Regions from separate parts of the Sphingomonas sp. S2-65 genome, predicted to be linked through region 2. Evidence: predicted binding sites of a transcription regulator. Region 2 holds the regulator's gene; the other holds the start of a gene.

Region 1 (15,142 bases), 350 kb from region 2:
AAGGTGATCCATGACGTCAAGACGCCGCTCACGCCGACCGGCGGCGTGGTGGGATTGCGCGGATCGCTGGCGCCGGACGGCGCGATCGTGAAGGTGGCGGGCATGCATCGTCTGCAGTTCGAGGGCCCGGCGCGCTGCTTCGATTGCGAGGAAGAGGCGTTCGCGGCGGTCGAGCAGCGCGCGATCCGCGAAGGCGAAGTGATCGTCATCCGCTATGAAGGGCCCAAGGGCGGTCCGGGCATGCGCGAGATGCTGTCGACCACTGCCGCGCTGTATGGGCTGGGCATGGGCGAGAAGGTGGCGCTGATCACCGACGGCCGCTTCTCCGGCGGCACGCGCGGCTTCTGCATCGGGCATGTCGGGCCGGAGGCTGCGGAAGGCGGGCCGATCGCGCTGGTGGAGGATGGCGATTTGATCCGCATCGACGCCGAAGCGGGGACGATCGACCTCCAGGTGCCCGAGGCCGAAGTCGCCGAGCGGCGGGCGCGGTGGCAGCCGCGCGTCAACGACTATCAATCCGGCGCGCTGTGGCGCTATTCCCGAACCGTCGGCCCGGCCTATAAGGGCGCGGTGACGCACCCGGGAGCCAGCGCCGAACGCCATGTATACGCGGATATCTGATTCACGCTCCTGCCCTCGCGCGCTGCCGGCGCGCGGGGGACTGGCTGCGCTGCTGCTGCTCGCCGCGTGCAAGCCGGCGCTTCCTGACAAGCCGGCCGACGCCAAGCGCGCGGCGCAGAGCGAGGCCTATGCCGAGGCCGAGGGCAAGATCGCCTGTGCGCCGGTCGGGTCGGACACGTTCACCCGCAGTTGCACCGTGGACCGCGTCCAGTCGCAGGACGGCATGTTCCTGACACTGCGCCAGCCCGAAGGCGGCTTTCACCGGCTATTGGTGACCAAGGACGGCCGCGGCGTCGTGGCGGCGGACGGAGCCGAGCGCGCGGTGGTCACGGTGCTGGGGCCCGACGTTATCGAAGTGGCGCTGGGCGGGGCGCGATACCGGCTGCCGGCAACCGTCAAGGGTTCCGAGGCGCGGCGGTGATACCGGCCGGCGCGCCGATCCTCACCGCCGCCCAGATCGTCGCCGCCGAGCAGGCGGTGTTCGCGTCGGGTGTATCGCAGGACGCCTTGATGGAGCGTGCCGGCGCGGCGGTGGCGCGGGAAACCGCACGCTTCGCGATGGGGAGGCCGATCCTGATCCTCGCGGGCCCCGGCAACAATGGCGGCGATGCCTATGTCGCGGCACGGCTTTTACAGAATGAGGGGCTGGACGTCAGCGTCGTGGCGACCGGTGCGCCCAAAGAGGGCGCCGCCGCGCGGATGCATGCGCTTTGGCAAGGCACGACCACGTCGCTCTACGCGGCAAGGCCGCGTCCGGTGCTGGTCGACGGGCTGTTCGGAACCGGCCTTGCCCGACCGCTCGAGCGTGGGCTGGCGGCAGTGTTTGCCGACCTGTGCGCCCAGGCCGAGTTCACGCTGGCGATCGACCTGGTATCGGGGCTGGATACCGACACCGGCGCCGATCTGGGCGCGCCGCTCGGTGTCGACGTGACGCTGGCGCTCGGCGCGCTGAAGCCTGCACATCTGCTCGACGCAGGTCTCGAGCGGTCGGGGCGGGTGCTGCTTGCCGATATCGGGATCGAGAGCGACACCGGATGGCGAACGGTCGGGCGACCGCGCCTCCACACGCCGCACGCGCATAGCCACAAATACAGCCGCGGGCTGGTGGTGGCGATCGAAGGGGCGATGCCGGGGGCGGCGCGGCTGGCGTCGGTGGCGGCGATGCGATCGGGCGCCGGATATGTCGTGCTGGCGGGCGCCGAGCCCTGGCAAGGCGGCCCGGACGCGCTGGTGCGGCGCCGGTTCGGCAGCAGCGCCGATCTCGCCGAGTTTCTCGAATGGGACCGGATCGATGCCATTGTCCTGGGGCCTGGGTTGGGCCGAGACGGCAATGCCGACGCCTATCTGCGGGCTGCCCTCGCCGCCGACAAGCCGCTGGTGCTCGACGGCGACGCGCTCAGCCTGATGGCGACCAATGCCGCGTCCTGGCTGCAGACGCGTACCGCACCCACCTGGCTGACGCCCCATTCGGGCGAGTTCGACCGGATGTTCGGGTTCGATGGCAGCAAGATCGACCGCACGCTCGCCGCTGCGCGGGCGACGGGGGCGACGATCGTGCACAAAGGCGCGGATACGGTGATCGCCTCGCCCAAGGGGGCAGTGCGGGTGCTGGCCGGAGCCTCGCCCTGGCTGTCGACGGCAGGAACGGGAGATGTGCTCGCGGGGCTGCTCGCCGCGCAGGTCGCGCAGGGCGCCAAGAGCGTGCAAGCCGCCGAGGCGGCGACATGGCTGCATGGCCGCGCGGCGCAGCTTGCCGGGCCCGCCTTCCATGCCGACGCGTTGATTGAACCTATTTCACAAGCGGTTGATGAATGTCTTCGAGTTTGAACGAGATCATACGGGTTGCCGGACGCGGGGACGGGGTGACGGCGGACGGACGGCATGTGCGCTTCGCCGCGCCCGGGGATCTGCTGGCGGACGACGGTGCGGTCGTCCCGGGCCCGCATCACCAGCAGCCGCCGTGCAAGCATTTCCCGGCATGCGGCGGATGCCAGCTCCAGCATCTGGACGATGCCAGCTGGAGCGGGTTCATCGTCGACCGGATCGGTGGGGCGCTGGCGGCGCAGGGGCTGGAGGCGGAGATCCGCACGCCGCTGCTGTCGCCGCCGAACACCCGCCGGCGGGCTACCCTGCATGCCGAACGGCGCGGGCGGCAGGTGCGCATGGGGTTCACCGAGCAGAACAGCCACACGCTGATCGACATCGAGGAATGCTGGGTACTGGCGCCCGAGCTGTTCCAGCTGGTCGCGCCGCTGCGGGGACTGCTGGCGGCGTTGATCCCGGGCAACCGGCGGATCAACGTGCATCTGGCGCAGACCGACCAGGGACGTGACGTTCTGATTGACGGGCTGGAAGCCCAGGGGCTGGCCGCGGCCGAGGCGATCACCGCCTTTGCCGGGCGCCACAAGCTTGCGCGCTTTTCGATCGACGAGGGGTTCGGGCCGACGGCGCGGTGGGAGCCCGAGCCGGTGGCGGTCACGCTGGGCGGCGTCGCGGTGCCGTTCCCGCCGGGCAACTTCCTTCAGGCGACGCGCGAAGGAGAGGCTGCGCTGATCGCGGCGGTGCGCGCGGTCGTCGGCGCCGCGCGGGCAGTGGCGGATTTGTTCGCCGGGCTGGGCACCTTCACCTTCGCGCTGCCCGGCGCGCGGGTCTATGCCGCCGAAGCCGCGCGCGATCCTATCCTGGCGCTCAAGGCCGCGGCCACGCGCGCGCAACGGGCCGTTTTCGCCGACCATCGCGACCTGTTCCGGCGGCCCCTGCAGCCTGGTGACTTGAACAACTTCGATGCAGTGGTGCTGGATCCGCCGCGCGCAGGCGCGCGCGAGCAGGTCGCCGAACTGGCCGCATCCAAGGTGCCGCTGGTGGCATATGTTTCGTGTAATCCCAGTACCTTCGCGCGCGATGCCGAGACTTTGTGCAAAGGCGGCTATACGCTCGACTGGGTGCAACCGGTGGGCCAGTTCCGCTGGTCGACTCATGTCGAACTGGCGGCGCGGTTCAGCCGCTGAGCGGCGGGTCGACTGCGGCGTCGGCTCGCGGATAGTCGGCGCGCAGGAAGAAGAGCCCGTCGGGCGGGGCGTTGAGGCCCAGTGCCTGACGGTCCTTTGCCGATAGCGCGCGCCCGACGTCCGACACGCTCCAACGCCCCTGACCGACGAGCGCGAGGCATCCCACCATCGAGCGCACCTGGTGGTGAAGGAAGGAGCGGGCGGAGGCGCGGATCAGGATGCGATCGGCCTCGCGCGTGACGTCGAGCCGGTCGAGCGTCTTGACCGGGCTGTCCGACTGGCAATGCGCCGAGCGGAAGGTGGTGAAGTCGTGGAGCCCCACCAGCTGCTGGGCGGCGTCGTGCATCGCCGGGGCGTCGAGCGGGTTGGCCAGACGCCAGGCCAGGCCCTTTTCGTGCGTGAGCGGCGCGCGCCGATTGACGATGCGATATTCGTAGTGGCGGGCGCGGCAGGAAAAGCGGGCATGCCAGTCGTCGGGTACTACCACGCAGTCGAGAATGGCCACCGGGTTGGGACGCAGGCGGGCGTTGAGTGCCTCCATCAGGCGGAACGGCGTCAGGTCGCGGGCGATATCGAGGTGCGCGCGCATGCCAAGGCCATGGACGCCGGCATCGGTACGTCCTGCCGCGTGGACCGTCACGGTCTCGCCGGTGACGCTGCCTGCGGCGTCCTCGATCGCCTGCTGGACACTGGGGCCGTGGCTCTGGCGCTGCCACCCCATGAACGGGCGGCCGTCGAACTCGACGGTCAGCGCGAACCGAGTCAAAGCCGCGTGCCTGGCGGGATGGCGAAGCCGCGCAACAGCTCCTCGGCCGGCATGATGCCGCGGCCGGCGCGCTGTACCGATGTCGGGCGGATCGCGCCGTCGCCACAGGCGATGGTGAGTGCGGCGTCGAGCACGGTGCCCGGCGCGCCGGCGCCCGGAACGCAGAGGGCTGCGTGTACGCGTATCCGTTCTCCGTTCAGCTCGAAGAACCCGCCGGGTGCGGGATTGAACGCGCGGATCTGGCGTTCGACCGTCGCCGCGGATTGCGTGAAGTCGAGCCGCGCCTCGGCCTTGTCGATCTTGGGCGCGTGGGTGATGCCCTGCTCGGGCTGCGGCGCGGGCGGAAAGGCGTCGGGGTCGGCGAGAACCTCGAGCATGAGCCTGGCGCCCATCGCGCTCAGTTCGGCCGTGAGATCGCCTGCGGTCTTCGAATCGATGGCCGTGCGACCCTCCAGGCGGACGGGGCCGGTGTCGAGACCCGCCTCCATCTGCATGATGCCGACGCCGGTCTCCGCATCACCGGCCAGTATGGCGCGCTGGATCGGCGCGGCACCGCGCCAGCGCGGCAGCAGCGAGGCATGAACGTTGAGGCAGCCCAGCCGGGGCGCCGCGAGGATCGGCCGCGGCAGGATCAGCCCATAGGCCGCGACCACCGCCACATCGGCACCGAGCGCGGCGAACGCCGCCTGCGCGTCGGCATCGCGCAAGGTTACCGGAGTGCGGACTTCGATCCCCAGGGCCTCGGCACGGGCATGCACCGGCGAGGGCGTCAGTTGCTTGCCGCGGCCGGCGCGGCGCGGCGGCTGGCTGTACGCTGCCAGCACCTGGTGCCCTGCCTGCACCAGCGCGTCGAGCACCGGAACGGCGAATTCGGGAGTTCCCATGAAGATGATCCGCATGGCATCTCCTCAACCGCTTGGCAGTGCCGGGCGCAAGTCCCTATGTCGCGTTCATGGCTTCTCCTGAAATCGAGGCACTCACCCAGGCCCTGTCGCGGCTGCCGGGGCTTGGCCCCCGCTCGGCGCGGCGCGCGGTGCTGCATCTGCTCAAGAAGCGCGAGACCGCGCTCGACCCGTTGCTGGCGGCGCTGGGCGCCGTGAGCCAGAGGCTGAGCACCTGCGGCATCTGCGGCAATGTCGACACGCTGGACCCGTGCGCGATCTGCGCCGATCCGCGCCGGGATGCGCGCGCCTTGTGCGTGGTGGAGGAAGTCGCCGACCTGTGGGCGCTTGACCGCGCGCGGCTGTTTCCCGGCAAGTTCCACGTGCTGGGCGGGCGGCTGTCGGCGCTGGAGGGGGTCCGTCCGGAGGATTTGCGCATCGACAGTCTGGTCCGCCGGGTCGCCGATGGCGGGGTCGACGAAGTGGTGCTGGCGATGAACGCCACGCTGGATGGCCAGACCACCGCGCATTACGTCGCCGAGCGGCTCGAGGCGTTTCCGGTGCGGATCACCCAGTTGGCGCATGGGCTGCCGGTGGGGGGCGAGCTCGATTATCTCGACGAAGGGACGCTGGCCCAGGCATTGCGGGCGCGGCGTCCGGTCGCCTGAGCACGCGGGTGCTTGCGGCGATCCGGGACCGCGACTATTTGACCGGCATGGCCATTCTACCGATTGTCGAAGTACCCGATCCGCGCTTGCGCCTCGTCTCCGAACCCGTTGGGGACGTGGACGATGCGTTGCGCCAGCTGATCGCCGACATGTTCGACACGATGTACGACGCGCCGGGCATCGGCCTGGCCGCGATCCAGGTCGGCGTCGCCAAGCGCGTCGTCGTCATGGACCTGCAGGAGGAGGAAGACGAGGAGGGCAAGCCGATCCGGCACCCGCGCGTCTTCATCAATCCCAAAATCTCCGAACCGTCGGAAGAAATGTCGGTCTATACCGAGGGCTGCCTGTCGATCCCCGAGCAATTCGCCGATATCGAGCGTCCCGCGCGATGCCGGGTGAAGTGGCTGGACGAAAAGGGCGAGTCGCACGACGCGGTGTTCGACGGCCTGCTCGCGACCTGCATCCAGCACGAGATGGATCATCTGGAGGGCATCGTGTTCCTCGATCACTTGTCGAAGCTCAAGCGCGACATGATCATGAAGAAGCTCACCAAGCTGCGCCGCGCCGCCTGATCCGGCGGCGGGCGGGTGCCGTCGGGCGATGGACGCCTGAAGCTTCCGCTTGCCCGGCCCCGAGCGGCGGGGTAGGTTCGCCTTCTGTTCTTGGAGGCGTGTTTTGGAACCCCTGGCTCTCGCATTGATCGTCTTGGCGCTGTTCGCCGGCATCCTGGCCGGCTGGCTGCTGGGCGGGCGAGGGGTGGCGCAGATGCGCGCCGAGCGCGACAAGCGCGAGGCGGACTTCAAGGCCGCGATCATGGACCTGGCTGCTGCCGAGGAGCGCGCGAGCGAGACGCTGGCGCTGCGTTCGGAGCTGTCCCGAATTCGCGACGAGCGCGACCTGGCGCGGCTGGAACATGCCGAGCTGAAGGCCAAGGCGGGCGCGTTCGAGGAGCGGCTGACCGAGTTCGTCAACGCCCGCGAAGTGATGGCCGGGCAATTTCGCGAGCTCGCCGCGAACATGCTGGGCGAGGCGCAGAAGAGCTTCCTCGAACGCGCCGATGCACGCTTCAACCAGGCCGGCGATAAGAACGAAGCCAAGCTCAAGGCCTTGCTGCAGCCGGTTGAATCGACGCTCAAGCGCTATGAGGAAGGCCTGCAACGGGTCGAGAAGGACCGCCACGACAGCTATGGCGCGCTGAAGGAGGCGATCTCGTCGGTGCAGGCGGGGCTCGGTGAAACCCGCACCGAGACGGCGAAGCTGGTCAACGCGCTGCGGGCGGCGCCCAAGACCCGCGGGCGCTGGGGCGAGCAGCAGTTCCGCAACCTGATCGAGCTGGCCGGGCTCGACGCGCATGTCGATTTCGCTTCCGAAGTGTCGGTCACCACCGACGACGGCATGCTGCGTCCCGACTTCATCATCCGCCTGCCGGGCGACCAGCAGCTGATCGTCGATGTGAAGTGCGTGCTCGACGCTTATCTGCAAGCGTCCGAGGCGACGTCGGCGGAGGAGCGCCAGGCGGCGCTGGCGTCGCATGCGCGGGCGGTGCGCAACCATGCCGACGCGCTGTCGCGCAAGGCCTATTGGGCGCAGTTCGACAAGGCGCCCGACTTCGTCATCATGTACATTCCGGGCGACAATTTCCTGTCGAGCGCGCTGGAGTTCGACATGGAGCTCTGGGAGCGCGCGGCGCGCAACCGGGTGATCATCGCGGGTCCGTCGGCGTTCCTGCCGCTGGCGCGCACCGTCGCGGCGATGTGGCGCCAGCAGAAGCTGACCGAGGACGCGCGCGAAGTCGGCAAGCTGGGCAAGGAAATGTACGAGCGGCTGGCGACGGCGGCGACGCATCTCAAGCGCGTCGGCGGCGGGCTCAACAGCGCGGTCGAGAATTACAACAAGTTCGTGTCCAGCTTCGAGGGGCGGGTGATGGTATCGGCGCGCCGCTTCCAGGCGCTCAACGTCGATACCGGCAATTCGGAGCTAACGGCGATCGACACGGTCGACGTGGTGGCGAAGGCGCCGGCGGTGGAGTTGCTGCCCCCAGCCGAGATCGACGACGCGGACGAGGCGCGCGCCGCCGCCGAATAGCCCGGCTTATCGGCGCGGGACGAGCGTCAGCCGGCTGCGGTTCGGCGCAGTCATCACCAGCGCGCCCGATTGGCTGCGGCTGACGCTGAGCGGCTGGCCGAGGATTGCGAGCAGGCGCTGCTCCTGCGCGGCAAGCCCTTCGCCGATGCAGCCGCGGCGGGTGGTGGCGAGCGGCCTGGCCTGCAGGTGTCCGCGCGCGAAATCGAAGCCGCCGCTGAAGCTGTTGCACCCGGTCTGCCCCTGGACGCGCGTGCCGCTGAAGGCGATGTGCGGCTCGGTGCCGCGCAGCACCGGACGCCTGTCGATCGCGCTGACCGTCCACTCGCCTTCGAGCAGAGTTGGGCCGCCGCTTTGGGAGAGGATCGCGCCGCCGCAGCCCTTGCGCACCGTGCCGCCGATGCGGAGCGTCACCGTGTTGCGATAGCGGCGGTCGCTCATGCCGTCGCTGCACGGGGTGTGCGCGATGAGCACCGAGAGGCGCGGGGTCTGGTACCGCGTGCCGTTGCGCCCGTTCAACGCCCGCGGCTTCGCCACGCTGATGCCGCGCCCCTCGGCCGGCCGGTAGCGGATCGTGCTGCCGTCGATCGTCAGCGACCAGAACGGCTCGGTGCCGAGCGCGCGATAGGGTGCAGGCTGGGCTGCTGCGGCGAGGCTCAGGGCGAGAACGGTCAGCGACATGCAGGGCTCCTTTCCCGCTGCTCTGCGGGATCGTCGCTGAACGGCATGTTGCCGAACTTCCGGGTCAGGCGCGCCGCTGCTGGTTGAGCACTTCGTACGCCATCACCGCCGTCGCCACTGCGGCGTTGAGGCTGTCGGCCTTGCCGAGCATGGGGATCTTGACCAGCAGGTCGCATTCGGCCGCCATGAAGTCGGGCATTCCCTGCGCCTCGTTGCCGGTGAGCAGGAAGGTGGGGGATGCATAGGCCGGCGCCTGATAGTCATGCTCGGTATCGAGGCTGAGGCCGACCAGCTGGCCCGGACCCGAGCGCAGCCAGGGCAGGAACGCGCCCCAATCCGTCCGCACGACGGGCACCGTGAAGAGCGCCCCCATGCTGGCGCGTACCGCCTCGACTGAAAAGGGGTCGACGCAATCGTCGATCAGGATCAGCCCGCCCGCGCCGATCGCGTCGCCGGTGCGCAGAATCGTGCCGAGATTGCCGGGATCGCGGAGCCGCTCGGCCACCAGCCAGATCGGCGCGCTGGTCCGGTCGAGATCGTCGAGCGCGGGACCGAATTCGGGGTAGACGCCGACGACCGCGCCGGGATTGTCCTTGCCCGAAAGCTTGGACAGGATGTCCGCATTGGTCTCGATCGCCTCGCCGCCGGCTGCCTCGGTTTCGGCGACCAGCGCCTGCACCAGCGGATGCGGGCCATTGTCGCGGGCGAAGAACAGGAACTCGGGCAAGCGCCCGGCTTCGCGCGCTTCGGTGAGGATGCGCAGCCCCTCGGCGAGGAACAGGCCCTCTTGCTTGCGGTGCCGCTTCTCGCGCAGCTGGCGGACGCGCTTGATGAGCGGGTTGGAAAAGGCGGTAATCTCGCGCGGCATCAGTCTTCGCCGAAGCGCGCTTCGACGAGCTCGGCCAGCGCCTGGACGGCGGCTTCGGCGCCGTCGCCCTCCGCGCTGATCGTGATCGAGTCGCCCTTGGCCGCGCCGAGCATCATCAGATCGAGGATCGAAGTGCCCGAGGCGCTGTTGCCGTCCTTTTCCACCGTCAGTTCGACCGGCTGGGACGAGGCGAGGGTGACGAAGGCCATGCTAGCCCGGGCGTGGAGCCCGCGTTGATTTTCGATGGCGACGATACGAGTGGCGCGGCTCACGCGGCGGCTTCTCCAAGGACTTCGGAGGCGATGGTGATGTATTTGCGACCGGCGTCGCGCGCCGCGGCGACGGCGTCGGTCACCTTCATCGTCTTGCGGGCGCTGCCCAGACGGATCAGCATCGGCAGGTTGATCCCGGCGATCACTTCGATCCGCCCGGCCTCCATCAGCGAGATGGCCAAGTTCGACGGGGTGCCGCCGAACAGGTCGCTGAGCACGATCACGCCCTGACCTTCGTCCACGCGGCCGATCGCCTCGGCGATGTCGGCGCGGCGGCCTTCCATATCATCCTCGGGGCCAATGCAGATCGGGGCGATCCGGTCCTGCTTGCCCACCACATGCTCCATCGCGACGACGAACTCCTCGGCGAGCCGCCCGTGCGTCACGAGTACCAAACCAATCATCTTAAAACTCCGCCCCCTGAAATGGTGACCGGGGCTCCTTCCAGCGAGTCCTGCGGTGCGGTCTGCAAATCGCGGTGCGACACCGTGGGCGAAAATCCCTCCTCGCGCAACCGGCGGGCCATCCGTTCGGCGACGTGAACCGAGCGATGTCTCCCTCCGGTACACCCGAACGCGACCGTGACATAGGATTTCCCCTCCGCCTCGTACCGGGGAAGCAGCAGGAGGAGCAGCGCCTCGATCTGCGCCATGGCCGGCCCGTAGGCGGGGTCCTCCTGGATATAGGCCGAGACGTCCGTGTCCTTGCCGGTACCCGGCCTGAGCTTGGGCACCCAGTGGGGATTGCGGAGGAAGCGCATGTCGAACACCAGGTCGGCGTCGCGGGGCAGGCCGCGGGCGAAGCCGAACGACGTCACGGTCAGCACCGTCTTGCCCAAATCGTCTCCCGAAAAGGTGGCGCGGATCTGCTGCGCCAGCTCGTTCGACCGCAAATTGGTGGTGTCGATCAGCCGATTCGACCAGCGCCGCAGCGGGATCAGCAGCTCGCGCTCACGGGCTATGCCGTCGCTGGCGGGGCGATCCTGCGCGAGCGGGTGGCGACGCCGAGTCTCGTCGTAGCGGCGTTCAAGCTCGGAGCCCGAGCATTCGAGATACAGCGTGCCGACATGGTGGCCATAGTCTTCCTGCAGCTTCTTGATGCGGCGGACGATGCTTTCCGCGTCGAAGCCACGGGTCTGGCTGCCGATGCCGATGGCGAGCGGACGGCCGTCGTCGCTCGGGGTGCCCTTGGCGGGGGCGGTGTCGAGCAGGCGGTCGAGCAGCAGCAGCGGCAGGTTGTCGACCGTTTCCCAGCCCAGATCCTCCAGCGTGCGAAGGACGGTGGATTTGCCGGCGCCGGACATGCCGGTGACGAGAAGGATGTGCTTGGGATGGCTCATTCCCCGAATTGCCCCAGTGCAATTCCGACCTTGATCGGCGCGGCGACGTCACCCGCGCCCAGCGCGAGCACCGGCACGTCGATGCCGGCGAGCCGGCGCTTGGCCGGCTCCGGAAAGCGTGGCGGCGTATCGAGAAGGACGACGAGCAGGCTGACCGGCGCGCGTTCGGTAACCGGCAAGGTGACGATGCCCATAGCCGGCACGTCGATCTGGCCTTGGCTCTCAGCCGGCGCACAGGCGATCAGGTCGCTCCCCTGGCGCTGGCACACCGTCTGGTCGCCGGCGATCAGACGGCCGCCGCGATCGATCAGCCGGAGCGCGAACTCGGATCGGGCGCCGCTATCCCGGCTCTCGATCAGGACGGCGCGGCCTCCCAGTACGACCGAAGCCGCGTTGAGGGTCTCGGAGGATACTTCCGCGAAACGAGGCTCCACCATCAGCCGTGCTCCGCATTTGGAAGCCGCACCACGAACCGTGCCCCGCCCATTGCCTGCCCCTTTGCTTCCACCGAAATGCTCCCCTGATGGCCTTCGACAATCGTACGCGCGATGGCAAGGCCCAGCCCGGAATGAAGCCCGAAGGCTTCCGCATCGGGACGCACCGAGTGGAAGCGGCGGAAAATCGCCTCGCGCGCTTCCTCAGGCACACCGGGACCATCATCTTCGACCGCCACCATCAGCATCTCGCCTTCGTTGCGGGCAGTGACCGCGATCAGGCCGCCGGCCGGCGAGAAGGAAAGGGCGTTCTCGATCAGATTCTCGAACACGCGTTCGAGCCGTGCGCCTTCGCCGACCACCAGCAGCGGGTCTCCGGCGCCGCGGTCCAGACGGATGTGGACGCCGTTCGGAAACCCGCGCGCTTCGCGCTGGGCGATCAACGCGGCGAGCATCGCCCCCAGGTCGACCGGCTCGAAGGTCGCCCGGCTGAGTTGCGCGTCGAGGCGCGAGGCCTCCGAGATGTCGGTGATGAGGCGGTCGAGCCGGTGGACATCGTCCTGGACGATCGCCAGCAGGCGCTCCTGCAGCGCCGGGTCCTTCACGCGGGCCAGCCCGTCCACCGCCGAGCGAAGCGACGCTAGCGGGTTCTTGAGCTCGTGAGTCACGTCCGCCGCGAACGCTTCGGTGGCATCGATCCGCGCGCGCAGTGCCTGGGTCATGTCGGAAACCGCCCGGGCGAGCAGGCCGATCTCGTCGCGGCGTTCGGGCAGGCGGGGGACGACCACCTCACGGGCGCGGCCCAGCCGGACCCGCACCGCGGCGCGGGCGAGCCGCCGCAGGGGCTGGACGATCGTGCGCGCCAGGAACAGCGACAGGAAGATCGAGAGCAACGCGACGATGGCGACCACGACGCTGAGGCGGAAGCGCTCGATCCGCACCGTTCGCGTGATGTCGCGGGCGTTGACCGTCGTCATGACGACGCCGAGCTGGGTGATCGGCGCCGCCGCGGTGATCATCGGCGTTCGGTCGGGCGCGCGCCACACCGTTGCCGGAGTCCCCAGCGTCTCGCGTGCGGTGCGGACGTCGGGCCAGTCCATGCCCTCATCAGCGGGCTGCTCGCGGAACAAGGGTGCGCGGTCGGCGCCGGCGACGGTGTCGATCACTGCATCGAGGAACCGCGCGGTCGACTGATTCCACGGATCCTTGTCGGGATCGCGCAGCACGACGTTGCGCAGCCCGAGTTCCTGGCTGTCCGCCAGCATCGCTCCGTCTTCATCATAGAGGCGGATGCGCGTGCCGGTGTCGCGCGCGAGGCTCAGCACCAGCAGGTTGCGCCGTTCGTTGGTGGCCGAGGCGAGCGCCTGGGCGATCAGCCGCACCTCGCGCTTCGCCTGCGCGACGCGGCTGTCGACGATCCGGCTGCGGTAGGAATCGAGATAGAAGAAGCCGCTGCCGAGCAATGCCAGCGCGAAGATGTTCACCGCCAGGATACGGACGGTAAGGCTGATCCCGTTCGACCAGGTGAGCGCCAGCTCGCGCTCGCTATTCGTCCGAGAAGCGGTAGCCAGCGCCATACAGCGTTTCGATAGCGTCGAATTCGGGATCTACCTGGCGAAACTTGCGCCGCACCCGCTTGATGTGGCTGTCGATGGTCCGGTCGTCGACATAGATGTCGTCCTGGTACGCGGCGTCCATCAGCTGGTTGCGGGTCTTCACGATCCCCGGGCGCTGCGCCAGCGTCTCCAGGATCATGAACTCGGTCACGGTCAGCGTTACGTTGGCGCCGTTCCACGTCACCTTGTGACGCGCCGGATCCATGGCGAGGCGGCCGCGGACCAGCGCCTCGGCGGGTTCCTGGTGCCCGCCATCGGCGTTCGGCAGCGTCGTTTCGGTACGCCGCAGGATCGCGCGGATGCGGGCGATGAGCAGACGCTGGCTGAACGGCTTTGCGATGTAATCGTCGGCACCCATTGCCAGGCCGAGCGCCTCGTCGAGCTCATCGTCCTTGGATGTCAGGAAGATGACCGGGATATGGCTCTTCTCACGCAGTCGGCGGAGCAATTCGAGGCCGTCCATCTTCGGCATCTTGATGTCGAGCACGGCGAGATCGGGAGGATTGTCGACCAGCGCCTTCAGCGCGCTTTCGCCATCGGAATAGACCCGAGTGAGGAAACCCTCGGTCTGCAGCGCGATCGACACGGAGGTGAGGATGTTCCGGTCGTCGTCGACCAGCGCGATCGTGGCGGTCATGCGCCCGTGGGTGCTTGGCTCGAGAGCATCGGCGATGTGGGTAGAGCAAAGTGAAGGCGGGCTCAATGCCGGCAACCCGGCAGGGCGAAAATTCGTCGCCCGCCTTCACGCGGATGCTATGCGCGCCGTGCCGCCACGTGCCGGTCGACGATGTGCCCGAGTACCGTCATCGGCACGTTGCCGCCGAGCACGACCGCGTCGTTGAACGCGCGGAAATCGTAGCGGGCGCCCAGCGCCGCCTTGGCGCGGTCGCGCAGGCGGTTGATCTCGCTATGGCCGACCTTGTAGCCGCAGGCCTGGCCGGGCCAGGAGCAATAGCGGTCGACTTCGCCCTGGACCTCGTCCTCGCTCGAGCCATTGGCTTCGACGAACCAGCGGATCGCCTGCTCGCGGGTCCAGCGCTTGGCGTGGAGGCCGGTGTCGACCACCAGCCGGCAGCAGCGAAAGCCCAGCGACTGGAGATAGCCGAGCTTCTCGACCGGGTTGCTGGCATAGACGCCGAGTTCGTCGGCGAGCTGTTCGGCGTAGAGCGCCCAGCCTTCGCTATAGGCGTTGAACTGGAGCAGCGAGCGGATCAGCGGCATGGTGAAGGTATATTCGCCCTGCCAGGCATGGCCGGGGATCGACTCGTGATAAGCGAGGTCGGGAAGGCTGTACTTGGTCCACAGCCCGGTGGAGCGCAGGTTGATCCACAGGCGGCCGGGCACCTTGCCGTCGATCGTCCCAGGCCCGCCATAGGCGCCGGGCGCGCCGGGCTCCTCGGCCAGCGGCAGGCGCTTTACTTCGACATTGCCCTTCACCAGCGTGTGGAAGGCCTGGGGCATCCTGCCGCGAATGTCGGCGATGCGGCTCTCAAGGAGCGCGACGATCTGCTTGCGCCCCGCATCGGTCTCCGGGAAGCTGTAGCGCGGGTCCTTGGCTAGCGCGGTCATACGCGCGCCGACGCTGCCTTGGCTGTACCCTTCCTTTTTCAGGATGACGTCCATCTCGGACTGGATCGCCCGCAGCTGTTCGAGGCCCATCCGATGGACCTCGTCGGGGGTCATCGTCGTGGTGGTGCCGGCGCTCAGCGCCCATGCGTAATAGGCGTCGCCATCCTTGAACTTCCATACGCCGGCATCGGAAGTGGCGCGGCTGCGGTGGCGTTCGAGTTCGGCGATCTGGCGGTCCAGGGCGGGAACCACGGCCTGGTTGCAGATCTCCCAGGCGCGCTGGCCGAAATCGCCTTCCATCCCCGCGGTGCGGTTGGCGAGCGAGGTCACCAGGCCC
Region 2 (15,142 bases):
CGCGCCCGACGAACCGGCGAGACGCACGGTGGAAGTCGAGGCGTTCTGCTCGTGATCGGCGTGGAGGATGAAGATGCGGTCGAGCGCCTTCTCCACCACCGGGTTCACTTCATATTCCTCGGCCGGAACGCCGAAGGTCATGCGCAGGAAATTGCCGGTGTAGGACAGCGAATTGTCCGGATACAGGAAGGGCTGGCCGACACTGTACTTGTACGCCATCGCCGCGATCGTCGGCATCTTGGCGATCAGCCGGTGCGACGCGATCATGCGCTGCTGCGGATCGGTGATGTCGGTCGAGTCGTGGTAGAAGGCAGAGAGCGCGCCGGCGACGCCGCACATCACGGCCATCGGGTGCGCATCGCGGCGGAAGCCGCGATAGAAGGTCGCCAGCTGCTCGTGGAGCATGGTGTGGCGCGTGATCGTGCTGTTGAACTTGTCGAGCTCCTGCCCGTTCGGCAGCTCGCCATTCAGCAGCAGATATGCCACTTCCATGAAGCTCGACTGCTCGGCGAGCTGGCCAATCGGATAGCCACGGTGCAGTAGAACACCTTCATCACCGTCGATATAGGTCAGGCCCGATTCACACGACGCGGTCGAGGTGAAGCCGGGATCGTAGGTGAAGGTGCCGGTCTGCGCATACAGCTTGCGGATGTCGACGACGTCGGGTCCGACGCTGCCCGACAGCACCGGATATTCGACGTCTTTTCCCGCCACGTTCAGCTTCGCGGTGTCGCTCATATTCGTGTCCTTATCTGACCCAAATCAGGATTCTTATTTAATCTGGTCGGCAATACGGCCGAGGCTCTCTTCACGTCCCAGTAGTGCCAGAACGTCGTAGATGCCCGGAGAGGTTCGTCGGCCCGTCAATGCGGCGCGCAATGGCTGTGCGATTGCACCCAGCTTCACGCCCGCATCCTCCGCGACGGCGCGCACTGCCGCCTCGAGTGTCTCGGTATCCCAGGTGGCAATGGCGTGGAGCGCAGCATGCACCCGCGACAATAACCCGCGTGCGTCGCCCTCCAGCAGGCCCGCGGCGCCTTCGTCCAATGCCAGCGGGCGCGTGCGGAACAGGAAACCGGCGCCGTCTGCGAGTTCGAGCAGGTTCGCGGCGCGGGGCTTCAGCACTGCCATCGCGGAGGCGAGCAGCGTGCGCTGTGGCTCGCTGGGCTCGAAGCCGAGGCGCGGCACGATCAGCTCCGCAAGCTGCGCATCGTCAGCCGCGCGGATATAGTGGCCATTGAGGTTTTCGAGCTTCTTCAAGTCGAAGCGGGAAGGCGACTTTCCGACGCCGGCGAGGTCGAACCACTCGGTCGCCTGTTCGCGGCTGATGATCTCATCGTCGCCATGCCCCCAACCGAGGCGGAGAAGATAGTTGGAGAGAGCTTCGGGCAGGATGCCGAGTTCGTCGCGATATGCGTCGACGCCGAGCGCGCCGTGGCGCTTCGACAGCTTGGCGCCGTCCGAACCGTGGATCAGCGGGATGTGCGCATAGCGCGGCTCCGGCCATTCCATCGCGCGATAGATCGGCAGCTGACGGAAGGCGTTGTTGAGATGGTCGTCGCCGCGGATGACGTGCGTGACGCCCATGTCGTGATCGTCGACCACGACCGCCAGCATATAGGTCGGCGTGCCGTCGGAGCGGAGCAGGACCATATCATCGAGCTCGGCATTGTTGACGGTGACCGGCCCCTGGACGAGATCGTCGATCGTGACGCTGCCTTCGCGCGGCGCGCGAAGGCGCACGACGAACGGGGCGCCTTCGGCTGCGTCGCTCTCGGGGCGATCGCGCCAGCGCCCATCATAGCGCAGCGGCTGCTTGTTCGCACGCTGCTCGGCGCGCATCGCCTCAAGCTCTTCGGCGGTGGCGAAGCATTTATAGGCAAATCCGCGCGCGAGCATCTCGCGGGCGACTTCGGCATGGCGCTGCGCGCGCGCGAACTGATAGACTTCCTCGCCATCCCAGTCGAGGCCGAGCCAGCGCATGCCGTCCAGGATCGCCTCGATCGCCGGCTGAGTCGAACGCGCGCGATCGGTGTCTTCGATGCGCAGCAGGAACTTGCCGCCGTGATGGCGGGCGAAAAGCAGATTGAAGAGCGCCGTACGTGCGCCGCCGATGTGCAGGAAGCCCGTGGGCGAGGGGGCGAAGCGCGTGATCACGCTGCCTGCGGCAATATCAGATGTTGCGCTCAACCGCGCGTGCTCCCAGACTTGAAAATCGATGGCCAGATCAGCCGCCGAGGCCCCTAGCACGGGGTTGCCGCGCCTTCAAATGGGTGCCCGAACGGCGTTTCGCCAGTATTTCGCCGCGACAGAAAAATGGCTCGAGGTTGAGCGCGAACAGCTGGTGCTGTGGATCCCGGTGCTGCTTGGGGCGGGGATCGCGATATGGTTCCTGTTGCCGACGCGCGAACAGTGGATTGGCTTCAGCCTGGCGTCCAGCGCGGTTGGAGCGGCTGGAATTGCCGCGACCAGGACGAGTCGTGCAGCTCGGTTACTCGGGGTCGCCGGCCTGACGGTGGCGGCAGGGTGCCTGCTTATCTGGTTTCGGGCGGAGCGAGTCGCTTCCCCTGTGCTGTCCCGGCCGGCGGTAGCCCTGGTGACTGGACGCGTCGCTCGCGTCGAGCGGCTGCCCGCTCGCGAGTTGGTGCGAGTCACCCTGCTGCCCGATGATGCGAGGAGCCTGCCGGAAAAGGTCCGAGTGAACTTGCCGGAGGCAGATGTGCCGACGGGGCTAGACCGCGGCGCCCGCATTCAGGTGCGCGCACGGCTCATGCCCCCGGCGGCACCGTCGGTGCCAGGCGCCTATGACTTTGCGCGGGTGGCCTGGTTCGACCGGCTGGGCGCGACGGGCAAGGGCTTTGCGCCGGTGAGGATATTGACACCGGCCGGGTCGGCCAGCGCGGGTTTGCGGCAGCGATTGTCGGCGCACATCCAGTCGCACATCACGGGCAGTGCCGGGGGCATTGCAAGCGCGCTTGCTACCGGCGACCGCGGCGCGATCTCCGAAGAGGATGCCGAGGCGATGCAGCGCTCAGGGCTGGCGCACCTGCTGTCGGTAAGCGGGCTGCACGTGACGGCAGTGACCGCGGCGGCGATGCTGGTGGTTCTGCGGCTGCTTGCCCTCAGTCCGGCGTTGGCACTGCGCTTGCCTCTGCCCATGGTCGCCGCAGGCGCGGGCGCGCTCGCCGCGGTGGGGTACACGCTGCTGACCGGGGCGGAAGTGCCGACGATCCGGTCCTGCGCCGCGGCGTTGCTGGTGCTGCTCGCGTTGAGCCTGGGGCGTGAGGCGATCACGTTGCGACTGGTGGGTGCAGGCGCTCTGCTGGTCCTGCTGCTGTGGCCCGAATCGCTGGCAGGACCGAGTTTTCAGCTGAGTTTCGCGGCGGTGACCGCGATCGTGGTGCTACATGAGAGCCCCAGGCTGCGTGAGTTGTTCGCCAAGCGCGAGGAGGGCCGGGGCACTCGGCTGATGCGCAGCCTGGGCTCGCTGCTGCTTACCGGGGTTGCGGTGGAGCTGACGCTGATGCCGATCGCGCTGTTCCACTTCCATGAGACCGGCGTCTACGGGGCGCTGGCCAACATCATCGCGATTCCGCTTACCACCTTCGTCATCATGCCGCTGGAGGCGCTGGCGTTGTTGCTCGACGTGGCGGGTCTGGGTTGGCCGGCGTGGTGGCTTACGAATCAAGCGCTGTTGCTGCTGCTGGGATCGGCGCGTGCCGCATCGTCGGCGCCCGGGGCGGTGGCGTCGCTGCCCTCCATGCCAGCTGGCGCATATGCGCTGATCGTGGTCGGCGGATTGTGGTTCGCGCTGTGGAGGACCCGTGTTCGGCTGGGAGGACTGGTGCCGCTCGCCACTGGTATAATTTGGGCTTTGCTGACGCCGGGTCCCGATCTGCTGGTGAGTGGCGACGGCCGTCACTTGGCGGTGCGGCTGTCGAATGGATCGATGGCGCTGCTCCGCGACCGCGCGGGCGATTATACCCGTGCGATGCTGAGCGAAAATAGCGGTGCTGGCGACGTGCTTGCCGACTTGGCCGGAGCGCGCGAGGCGCGCTGCAGCGCCGATCTGTGTCTCGTGGATCTGAGCAGCGGAGGGCGGCGCTGGCGCGTTTCCGCGACCCGAAGTTCCTACCTAGTGCCCTGGAAAGCGATGATGGCAAGCTGCGCGCAATCCGACATCGTCGTTAGCGAGCGGCGGCTGCCGCCGGGCTGTTCCCCGCGCTGGCTGAAGCTCGACCGCGACTTGTTGCGGCAGACCGGCGGCGTCGCGATCACCTTTTCCTCGCGCAGCATCCGTACGGTTCGCGACGGGGGCGAACAGCCATGGAAGGCGCCGCCGACCGTCGATCCGCCGCGTATGCGTTAGTAGCGGCGCAGCAGTCCGGCGAGACGGCCCTGTACGCGGATCTGATCGGGGCGGTAACGCTGCGCATCGTAAGCACGGTTGGCGGGGTCGAGGCGAACCATGGCGCCTTCCTTGCGGAAATATTTGAGCGTTGCTTCGGCGTCGTCGATGAGCGCCACGACGATCTCGCCGTCGCGGGCGGTTTCGGTGCGGCGGATCAGCGCATAGTCGCCGTCGAGAATCCCCGCTTCGACCATCGAGTCACCCGCGACTTCGAGCGCATAATGTTCGCCCGAGCCGAGCAGCGCGGCGGGAACCGGGAGCATGGTCGCGCCTTCGAACGCTTCGATCGGCGTGCCGGCGGCGATGCGGCCGTGGAGGGGAATTTCCACGACATCGTTGGCCGGGGTCATGGAAGGTTGCGAAGGTGCCGCGGGGGCGGGGTTTCTGGACTTGCGCTGAGGGCCCTCAGCTTTGCGCTCGGGCATGCGCAGCACTTCGAGCGCGCGGGCGCGGTTGGGGAGGCGGCGGATGAACTCGCGTTCCTCCAAGGCACTGATAAGGCGATGAACACCGGACTTCGACTTCAGGTCGAGCGCCTCCTTCATCTCCTCGAACGAAGGAGACACGCCCGTCTCGTTGAGGCGGTCGGCGATGAAGCAGATGAGCTCGTGCTGCTTGCGCGTGAGCATCGAAGGGTCCTCCGGGTCCAGAACAGACACGGAACGTTTATGCAATGTTCCCCTAAGTTGTCAAGCGAGGTTGAGGATCTCCACCGAGTCGCCGATTTCGGCGGCCGGCGCATGGGGCTGGCGCAGGATCAGACAGTGGGCGCGCGCCAGCGTCCGCAGCATCGAACTGTCCTGGATCGTGGAGGCGTAAGCGCGGCCGTCGCGCAGTTCGGCGCGTAGATAGTCGGTCCGTTCGCCATTGGCGGCCAGCGGTTCGCCTAGCACCGCCAGGCTTGCGCGCGGGAGCGGATCGGCCGCGCCGGCGAGACGCGCGACGAGCGGGCGGACGAACAGGATCGCCGTCACGAAGGCGGATACCGGATTGCCAGGAAGCCCGGTGATCAAGGTCCGTCCGAGCCGCCCGGCCATCACCGGCTTGCCCGGACGCAGCGCCACCCGCCAGAAGTCCATTTGCGCACCCACCGCCTTCAGCGCGGGCTGGACGAGATCGTGGTCGCCCACCGACGCGCCGCCGCTGGTGACGAGCAGGTCCGCGTCGAGGCCGGAGAAGGCGGCTTCGAGCAGGTCCTGGCGATCGGGGAGGATGCCGAGATCGACGATGTCGACCGGCAGATCGGCAAGCTGTGCGGCCAGCATCAGCCGATTGGTTTCGGGAAGCTGCGCCTCGCCAACCGGGGCGCCAGGCGGCACGAGCTCGTCGCCGGTGGCGGCGATCGCGACCCGCACGCGGCGGCGGACGGGGAGCGTGGCGTGGCCCGCGGTGCCGGCCAGTGCCAGGCAGGCGGCGGTGACGCGGGTTCCGGCCTCCAGCAGGCGCTCGCCCTGGGTGAAGTCGAGGCCGCGGCGGCGGACGTTGCGGCCGAGGCGGGGCGGGCCTTCGCCGTTTAGCAGCAACGTGACGCCGTCTCGTGCGGCTTCCTCCTGGACGAGCACGGTGTCGGTGCCCGGCGGGAGCGGGGCGCCGGTGAAGATACGGGCGGCCTGACCCGGGGCAACCTCGCCCGAATAGCCGCGGCCGGCGGCGCTCTCGCCTACCACCCGCCAAGGGCCGGGCAGGTCGGCGAAGCGTATGGCATAGCCGTCCATCGCCGACAGATCGGCCGACGGCTGCGTGCGGTGGGCCAGGAGGTCGTCGGCCAACCAGCGGTTATGCGCCTGGGCGAGAGACACCTGCTCGGCCGGCACCGGTTCGGCGAGGGCGAGGAGGCGGGCCTGGGCTTCGGCAAGCGGGAGGAGCGGGCGCATGCCCCGTCTTTGGGGAGGCGGGCGCGGCACGCAAGGGCTTGTGCGTGCCGCGCGCGATGCGCGTGATCGGCCGAGTGGATCGTGCGGTGGTTTCTGCGTGAGGGCGGCACCGGCGCGGTTCTGGGGCGTTCCTGATGCCGAACGGGCGCATCTCCGCGCCCTGATGGGAGATATTGGAATGAATGACGTCACCACCGCGCCGACGACCGACGCTGCGCCCGCTTCGAATAAGAAGACAGCGCTGACCGACGCGTTCCGCGAGCATTTCACGGGCGACGCGCCGCTCACCGAGAAGGCGAAGGGGTTTGCCAAGGCACGTCCCTGGACCAGCGCGGCGTTCCTTGGAGTGGCGGCGATCGCGGTGCTGAACACGCTGCGCGGTTCGCGCGGGTGATGGGATCGGGCCGGTGCCGGGTGGCGCCGGCCTGGTTGCCGGAGTGCGTGGATGGTTGAAGCGGGTTGTTCGGCTTTGCGGCGGTCTGCGCGGTGACTGGTTTTTGAGGGTGGTCCCATGAGGGGAATACCCCTCCACCACGCACTGCGTGCGCGGTCCCCCTCCCCCTCCGGGGGAGGTTTTTTTGTGGGCGTGCTGCGGATGCGGCGCGCTGGTGTGAGGGGAATAGCCCGCCACCGCCTCCTCCGGGGGAGGATTTTCTTAGGTTGGGCGGCGTTGGCCGGTGATCGCGCCTAGGTCGCTGGGGCGCAGAGGGAGGCGGAATTCGCAGAGGATGCGGCCGTTTGCCGTTTCCACGACCGAGGCGGGACCGCCGCCGATTTCGGGCAGCGAGACCCAGAGCTGCGCACCCGGCAGCAGATGTGCGCGGGTTTCGAGTTCGACAAGCTGGGCGGTGATGCCGCGGACGCGCGCGTTCCACCAGCGCACGCCCTCACGGACGCGGGCGGGGGCGTCGAGGCGGATGGCGTGCTTGTCGGGGATCATCCCTTCGGCCTCGGCCTCGACCGAAGTGGCGGGCACGCCGGCGAGCGCGGCCTGCTGGACGCCGCGCAGCCAGGGCATCAGCGTCTGCCAGCCCAGATCCTCATCGAAGGCGATGCCCGCCAGCCGCTCGCGCGCCCAGCGGACGGTGCCGCCCAGCGGGCGCAGACCGTCCAGCGTGAGTTGGACGGGATCGTCGCGCTTGAGGTCGAGCGTGCTTTCGATCGCGAGCCCACCCTGGGAGATGTTGCGAGTGCGACCATGCTCCACCCGGCCGCCCTGGCGGATGGCGACGGTCTGGCGCAGCTCGACGCGGGGCAAGTGGCGGCGGTCCGCGGGGAGCGCGGCGATGGTACGGGCGATGGTGCCGATCACGTCGATCGGCTGGTCGAACAGGATGCCGGCTTCGCCTTCGGTGATCCACTCGACGCGGCCGGCAATGCCCTGGCCATTGGAAAGTTCGAGGGTGATAGCATCGCCGGCGGCCAAGCTGGCGGTCAGGCACAAGGTCGCGCCGACGGCGGTCAGCTTTTCGAGCGAGCAGGGAAATTGCGCGTCGGCGGCGATCAGGAGTGCGGCGTCGAACGCGGTATGGGCTTCGCGCGCGTCCGCGAACGCGCGGGGCGGATCGGCCGCGAGGCTGAAAACGGTACCGGACCTGACAGGCTGCATGACGTGGGTACTACTTTCGGCTCGGTCCTTCAGGGCCAGCTTTGACGACGGTGGTTGAATCCGGCGTTAACGGCACCGCCGTGGGAAACCCTTGAGGTGCCGCAAGGGTCCGGTGCCAGTCAGGCGGCCCAGTCGCCGGACTTGCCGCCCTTCTTGGAGAGCAGGCGGACGTCGCCGATGACCATCGCCTTATCGATCGCCTTGGCCATGTCGTAGAGCGTGAGCAGCGCAACGGTGGCGGCGGTGAGCGCTTCCATCTCCACCCCGGTCTGGCCGTGGGTGGCGGCGGTGGCGGTGACAGTCACGCCGGTGTCGTCGGGGGCGAGGTCGATCGCGACGCGGGTGAGCGGGAGCGGGTGGCAGAGCGGGATCAGCTCGGCGGTCTTCTTGGCGGCCATGATGCCGGCGATGCGGGCGGTGGCGAGGACGTCGCCTTTCTTGACCGCGCCTTCCTTGATCGCCGTGGCGGCTTCTTGCGACATGGTGATGCGGCCGGCGGCGATGGCTTCGCGGCTGGTGGGTTGCTTGTGGCCGACATCGACCATGTGGGCGGCGCCGGTTTCGTCGAGATGGGTTAGCTGGGACATCGGGGTTGGCATGCGCTGGGTTTGGGTGCGGGGCAAGCTTTGGGGAGCTCTTGGTTCACGCGAAGGCGCGAAGACGCGAAGGGTAGAAGAGAGGGGTTCGCGCAGAGGCGCGGAGGCGCAGAGAGGTGTCGACGCAGTAGCGGGGGGGGGCCGCGTCAGCGGCAGAAAACTGGAAGCGTTGGTTGATTGAGGCCGCCGCTTGCGCGGCGGATCAAACTTCTCTGCGCCTCTGCGCCTCTGCGCCTCTGCGCCTCTGCGCCTCTGCGCCTCTGCGCCTCTGCGCCTCTGCGTGAACCTCTTGTTCTTTGCGCCTTCGCGCCTTCGCGTGTGACATTTTCACACCTCCCCCGCTGAAGCCGGGGCGGTAGCCGGTGGGTCAGCCTACCATCGTACGGGTGGCGGCTTCGATGTCGGGTTGGCGCATCAGCGATTCGCCGATCAGGAAGCAGCGGATAGCGTGTTCGGCCATGGCGTCGAGGTCGGCGCGGCTGGTGAGGCCGGACTCGGCGACGAAGGTGCAGTCCCTGGGCGCGCGGGCGACGAGTTCGTAGGTTTTTTGAACGTCGACTTCGAAGGTCTTGAGGTTGCGGTTGTTGACGCCGATCAGGCGCGACTTGAGGGTGAGCGCGCGGTCGAGTTCCTGGGCGTCGTGGACTTCCACGAGGACGTCCATGCCCTGTTCGAACGCGGCGGCTTCGATCTCGGCCATCTGGGTGTCTTCGAGCGCGGCGACGATGATCAGGATCGCGTCGGCACCGATCGCGCGTGCTTCCTCGACCTGCCAGGGGTCGATCATGAAGTCCTTGCGGATGACCGGCAGGTCGCACGCCGCGCGGGCGGCGATCAGATAGTCCTCGTGACCCTGGAAATAGTCGCGGTCGGTGAGGATCGACAGGCAGGCGGCGCCGCCGGCCTGATAGGCGCGGGCATGGGCGGGGGGATCGAAGTCGGCGCGGATCAGGCCCTTCGAAGGGCTGGCCTTCTTGATCTCGGCGATCAGGCCATAGCCGCCGGCGGCGGCGCGGGCGTCGAGCGCCGCCTTGAAGCCGCGCGGGGGCGTGGGGGCGGGCCAGCGGCGCGGGGCGGCTTTGCGTGCGGCGACTTCCTCGCGCTTGGTAGCAAGGATGCGGTCGAGAATAGTGCTCATACGTAGGCGATCCAGCGGTCGAGCAGGGCGTTGGCGCGGCCGTCGTCAATGGCCTCGGCGGCTTCGGCGGCGCCTTCGGTGAGGAACTTGGCGGTGCCGGCGACCATCAGCGCGGCGGCGGCGTTGAGCAGCACCGCGTCGCGATAGGGACCTTCGTCGCCGAGCAGCAGGCGGCGGAGCGCCAGCGCGTTGTGCGCGGGGTCGCCGCCGCGGATCGCCGCCAGCGGGTGACGGGACAGGCCTGCATCCTCGGGCGTGATGCGGGTGGGCAGGGTGGCGCTGCCGATGTTGACGGCGATGCTGGCATGTTCGGTGGAAAGCTCGTCCAGGCCTTCCTCGCCCGAGATCACGGCCGCCGCCTCGACGCCGAGCTGTTCGAGCGCCTCGGCATAGATCGGGGCGTAATCGGGGCGGGCGATGCCGATCAGCTGGCGGGTGACGTGCGCGGGATTGGCGAGCGGACCCATGAGGTTGAAGATCGTGCGGCGGGCGATGCGGCGGCGCAGCGGGCCGATGCGCGCCATCGCCGGGTGGTGGTGCTGGGCGTAGAGGAAGGCGATGCCGAGGTCGCCGAGGGTGTCTTCGGCCTGAGCGGCGGCGCGGTCGAGGTCGAGGCCCAATGCTTCGAGGGTGTCGGCGGCGCCGGCCTTGGACGAGGCGGCGCGGTTGCCGTGCTTGGCGACGGGGACGCCGCATGCCGCGACGACCAGGCTGACGGCGGTGGAGACGTTGAGGGTGTGATGGCCGTCGCCGCCCGTGCCGCACACGTCGATCGCCCCGGCCGGGGCGGTGATCGGAATCAGGCGGGCGCGCATGGCGCGGGCGGCCTCGGCGATCTCGATGCTGGTCTCGCCGCGGACCGAGAGGGCGATGAGGAAATGCTCGATCGCTTCCTCGGGCACGGTGCCGTCGAGGATGTCGGCGAAGGCCTGCGCGGCGGATTCGCGCGAGAGCGGAGTCGCGGGGCTGGGGAGGAGGGAGAAGGTGGTCACGGGGTCTCTATTCCGGGGTGGCAGGGGGAAGTCGAGAGATTTGGTGAAGCAATCCTCCCCGGCACGGGGAGGGGGACCATGCGCAGCATGGTGGAGGGGGCTTTCCGCTTGGTGATCGCAATGAGGAGGCCCCCCTCCACCATCAGCTTGCGCTGGCGGTCCCCCTTCCCGTCCCGGGGAGGACTGGTTAGGCTAGTGCTTTGGTGTTTATTCCGGCTTCCTTGAGGAAGTTGGCGAGCATCGCGTGGCCGTGTTCGGTGGCGATGCTTTCGGGGTGGAACTGGACGCCGTGGATCGGCAGTTCGCGGTGGCGGAAGCCCATTACCGAGGCGTCGGCGGCGGTGGCGTTGACCACCAGCGCTTCGGGAATGTCGGTGACGATCAGCGAATGGTAGCGGGTGGCGGTGAAGGGCGAGGGCAGGTCGGCGAACAGGCCGGTGCCGTCATGCTCGACCGGGCAGGTCTTGCCGTGCATCAGCCCGCCGCGCACCACCTGACCGCCGAAATGCTGGCCGATCGCCTGATGGCCGAGGCATACGCCGAGCAGCGGCCGGCCGGTCTGCGCACAGGCGGCGACCAGGTCGAGGCTGATCCCGGCTTCGTTGGGGGTGCAGGGGCCCGGCGAGATCAGGAAGGCCTGGGCGTCGCTCGCGAGCGCGTCGGCGGCGGTGAGCGCGTCGTTGCGGACGACCTGCACCTCGGCGCCGAGCTCCATCAGGTAATGGACCAGGTTCCAAGTGAAGCTGTCGTAATTGTCGATGACCAGGATCATGGGGGTGAGGTAGGCGCTCGGGGCAGGTTGGGCAATTGCCTTGGCGCGGCCACAGATGACGGGCAACGCTTGGGCCGACAGGGGCGTTGAGGCTTGTGTTCGAAGGAGTGTTGATGCTTTCCCAGTTGCTGATCGCCGTGCTGATGGCCGCGCCCGTTCCCGTGCAGGAGCGCGGCGAAGCGAAGCAGGAGATGCCCAAGCGTATCCGCTCGATCCTGCTCTATGGCCAGGAGCAATGCCCCAAGTCGACCGACCCGGACGAAGTGGTGGTGTGCGCCAAGGGCGGCGATTCGCCGTACCGCATTCCGAAGGAATTCCGCGACCAGCCCGAGGAAGGTCCGAGCGGCCAGGCTTGGACCAACCGAATGGAGACGGTCGAGGAAGTGAACCGCGCCGGGCTGCCCAACAGCTGCTCGCCGGTGGGCACGGGCGGGCAGACCGGGTGCACGAGGCAGTGGCTGCGGCAATGGGCGCAGGAGCGGCTGGACCAAAAGGCCAAGGCCGCCCGGGTGCCGTGACGCTATTGCCCGAAGCGGGGTTCGTTCGCGCGGGCCACCGCTTCGCGGGCGGCGGCGAAGAGCGCGCCGGACTTGGCTTCGCATTCGCGTTGTTCGTAGGCGGGGTCGGAGTCGGCGACGATGCCGGCGCCGGCCTGGACGTGCATGACGCCGTCCTTGACCAGCGCGGTGCGCAGGACAATGCAGCTGTCCATCGATCCGTCGGGCGAGAAATAGCCGACGCCGCCGGCATATGGCCCGCGGGTTTCCTGCTCGAGTTCGGCGATGATCTGGCAGGCGCGGACCTTGGGCGCGCCACTGACGGTGCCTGCGGGGAAGCCGGCGAACAGCGCGTCGAGCGCGTCGCTGCCGGGGGCGAGCTTGCCGACCACGTTCGAGACGATGTGCATGACGTGGCTGTAATATTCGACGGTGTAGCTGTCGGTGACGCGGACGCTGCCGGCCTGCGCGGCGCGGCCGACGTCGTTGCGGCCGAGGTCGAGCAGCATGAGATGCTCGGCGCGCTCCTTGGGATCGGCGAGCAGCGAGGCGCGGTTGGCTTCGTCCTCGGCGGCGGTATGCCCGCGCGGGCGGGTGCCGGCGATCGGGCGGATGGTGATCTCGCCGTCGCGGGCGCGGACCAGGATCTCGGGGCTCGAGCCGGTGAGCGCGAAGCCGGGAAGGTCGAGATGGTAGAGGAAGGGCGAGGGGTTTACCCGGCGCAGCGCGCGGTAGAGCTCGAAGGGGGGCAGCGTGAAGGGCGCGGTGAAGCGCTGGGCGAGCACGACCTGGAAGATGTCGCCGGCGGCGATATAGTCCTTGGCGCGGGCGACCATCTCGGCATAGCGGCCGGGGGTGAGCACGGGCTGGGGTACGATCTCGGCGGCGTCGGCGCGGACCGGCGCGGGGAGCGTGGCGCTCGCCAGACGCGCGGCGACGGCGTCGAGGCGCTCGCTTGCGGCAGCGACCAGCGCGTGGGGATCTTCGCCCGGCCAGACCGGGGCGACGAGGAACAGCGTGTCCGCCAGGCGATCGAAGATCAGGACGACCGTGGGCCGCACGAACATCATGTCGGGGACGCCGACCGGGCTCTGCGGCGGGCGGGGCAGGTCCTCGACCAGACCGATGGTCTCGTAGCTGAAATAGCCGACCAGGCAGGCAAGCGCGCGCGGCAGTTCGGCGGGAACGTCCATGCGGCAGCGCTCGACCAGGCTGCGCAGCGCGGGAAGCGCGGGTTCGGCGCAGGGAGCGAAGGCGTCGCGGTCGGCTAGCCACTGGCCGTTGATCTCGGCGGCGGCGCCGGTGGCGCGGAAGACCAGGTCCGGCGCCAGGCCGATCAGGCTGTGGCGGCCACGGACCGAGCCGCCCTCGACCGATTCCAGCAGGAAGTCGCCCCGGCCCGGCTCGATGAGCTTGAGCGCGGCGGCGACCGGCGTCTCGGTGTCGGCGATCTCACGCCGCCACAAGAGCGCCGGCTTGCCCTCGCCAAGCGCGGCAAGGGCCGCTTCGCTGCCGTGGATCACGCTCAGCGGACGCCCTGCTGGGCGAGCTGGGCGCGCAGCTGAGCCACCGCCTTTTCATTGCGCGTGATGTTCATGTGCGCACGGATCGAGCGGATGAACTGTCGGGCATATTCGGCGCCTACCTGCGGGGCGATGTCCGCGCGAACGCGAGCTATAGCGGCCTGATCGCCGGCGGCGCTGTGCTCCTCGACCTTGTCGAGATAGACCACATAATAGCCGAGGCGATTGGGTCCCTCGACCAGCTTGGCTTTCTTCGGTGCCATGCTGAACGCCATCTGGATGTAGGGCTCCATCCGGCGGCCGAGCACTTCGGAGCGCTTGAGGTCGAACGGCTTGGGCGGCGGCCCCTTCTTCACGCCAGCCTCGGCAAAGGCCTGCGCCATCGGCACGCCCTTTTGCAGCTTGGCGACGATCTGAGTCGCGGCGGCACGTGCCTTTTGCAGCGCCTGATTCATCAGATAGTCGCCCTTAACCCGATCCCGGATCTGCGCGAGCGGCTTGGGCGCCGCGGGAACGATGCGATCGAGCGTCACCAGCGCGAAGCTGCCATCGGCGGCGGCCGGTACGATCTGCGGCTCGTCGCCCGCCTGTTCGAAGGCGAAGGCGGCGCGCAGGATCGGGGCGACGACCGGATCGGCCTTATAGGCCGGATCGTCGGGGTTCTGGCCCTGTGCGGTGAGCGCAGGCGTCGTCTGCGCCGCCAGCTTGGCATCACGAACCGCTTCGTCGAAGGTCTTGCCGTCAGCGACGCCGTCCTCGATCGACTGGCGCAGATCGGCCAAGCGCTGGGCGGTCTTGCGGTCGGTGACCTCCTTGGCAAGGTCGCCGCGGACCTGATCTAGCGAGCGCGCGGCGATGCGCTCGATCTTTTCGACCTTGAGCACGTGCCAGCCGAGCGGCGAGCGCACCGGGCCGATCACGCCGCCATCCGCCGCCGCGAAGGCGGCATCGGCGATCTGCGCCGAGGTCTGACGGGCAAGCGCCGGCTTCTCGGCACCGTCGAAGCTGGTTGCTTCCAGCCCGGCAGCGGCGGCGGCGGCGGCGATCGCCTGGCCGCCCTTGACCTGGCCAGCGACCCGGGTTGCGGTCGCCTGATCGGCGAAAATGACTTGGCGGACGGTGCGCTTTTCAGCCGCGGCGAAGCGGCTGCCCGCCTTCTTGTACGCGTCGGCGATCTCGGCATCGGTTGCGGCGGACTGTGCCCGCACGGCATCGGGCTTGACCACGGCATAGCGAACCACGCGGCGCTGCGGCACGCTGTAGCGGGCGCGGTTGCTGGCGTAGAAGCTGGCGAGCGTCTTGTCGTCGGGATCGGCACCTGGATCCATCGCGATCGACTGGACGAGGCCGACTACGCCCATGCGCCGCTCGAGCAGCAGCGAGGCATAGGGCAGGACGACACCATCCGGGATCTGGTTGCCCAGCGTCGCGCGGTTGATCATCCAATTGCCATAGCGTTCTTCGGAAAGGCCCTGGCGAAACAGCACGGGCGACAGGCGGTTTTGGCTGAGAATATCGTCGAACTGCTTCTGGCTGAACTTGCCGTCCAGCCCGAGAAACGCCGGGTTGCTCGCAATCTCGCCGTCGATCAGCCGCTTGCTGACCTCCATGCCCGACCGGCGGGCGAACTCGACCAGCGCGGCATTGTTGATGATCTCGTCCACCGCCACGTCGAGGCCGCCTTCGGCGAGGAACTGCTCCATGGTGACGTTCTGACCCTGGCGCTGCGC

Evidence for each region. Region 2 encodes LexA, which represses DNA repair genes until DNA is damaged. Its sites were predicted from a motif close to GTTCCNCNCTTGTTCT; they were not measured.
Region 1: LZ586_RS03190 (DNA recombination protein RmuC) is a predicted target of LexA. The motif match lies at 6,592-6,607, and genes of this name have one in related genera.

The regions. Positions count from the first base shown of each region.
Region 1 is NZ_CP090953.1:632,612-647,753, reverse strand. Features, by position in the region: gene ilvD (dihydroxy-acid dehydratase) at 1-621, shown strand, start outside; gene LZ586_RS03225 (hypothetical protein) at 602-1,042, shown strand; gene LZ586_RS03220 (NAD(P)H-hydrate dehydratase) at 1,039-2,448, shown strand; gene LZ586_RS03215 (class I SAM-dependent RNA methyltransferase) at 2,433-3,629, shown strand; gene truA (tRNA pseudouridine(38-40) synthase TruA) at 3,619-4,395, opposite strand; gene fmt (methionyl-tRNA formyltransferase) at 4,392-5,294, opposite strand; gene recR (recombination mediator RecR) at 5,348-5,944, shown strand; gene def (peptide deformylase) at 5,992-6,516, shown strand; gene LZ586_RS03190 (DNA recombination protein RmuC) at 6,620-8,029, shown strand; gene LZ586_RS03185 (META domain-containing protein) at 8,036-8,707, opposite strand; gene LZ586_RS03180 (TrmH family RNA methyltransferase) at 8,772-9,575, opposite strand; gene LZ586_RS03175 (HPr family phosphocarrier protein) at 9,575-9,847, opposite strand; gene LZ586_RS03170 (PTS sugar transporter subunit IIA) at 9,844-10,251, opposite strand; gene rapZ (RNase adapter RapZ) at 10,248-11,186, opposite strand; gene LZ586_RS03160 (HPr kinase/phosphorylase) at 11,183-11,623, opposite strand; gene LZ586_RS03155 (sensor histidine kinase) at 11,623-13,197, opposite strand; gene LZ586_RS03150 (response regulator transcription factor) at 13,166-13,873, opposite strand; gene LZ586_RS03145 (DUF885 domain-containing protein) at 13,990-15,142, opposite strand, start outside.
Region 2 is NZ_CP090953.1:279,752-294,893, forward strand. Features, by position in the region: gene LZ586_RS01470 (citrate synthase) at 1-738, opposite strand, end outside; gene gltX (glutamate--tRNA ligase) at 772-2,190, opposite strand; gene LZ586_RS01480 (ComEC/Rec2 family competence protein) at 2,270-4,369, shown strand; gene lexA (transcriptional repressor LexA) at 4,366-5,040, opposite strand; gene glp (gephyrin-like molybdotransferase Glp) at 5,101-6,285, opposite strand; gene LZ586_RS01495 (hypothetical protein) at 6,464-6,679, shown strand; gene LZ586_RS01500 (PilZ domain-containing protein) at 6,941-7,894, opposite strand; gene moaC (cyclic pyranopterin monophosphate synthase MoaC) at 8,014-8,481, opposite strand; gene trpC (indole-3-glycerol phosphate synthase TrpC) at 8,858-9,628, opposite strand; gene trpD (anthranilate phosphoribosyltransferase) at 9,625-10,620, opposite strand; gene LZ586_RS01520 (anthranilate synthase component II) at 10,808-11,392, opposite strand; gene LZ586_RS01525 (hypothetical protein) at 11,506-11,910, shown strand; gene LZ586_RS01530 (anthranilate synthase component I family protein) at 11,913-13,412, opposite strand; gene LZ586_RS01535 (peptidylprolyl isomerase) at 13,415-15,142, opposite strand, start outside.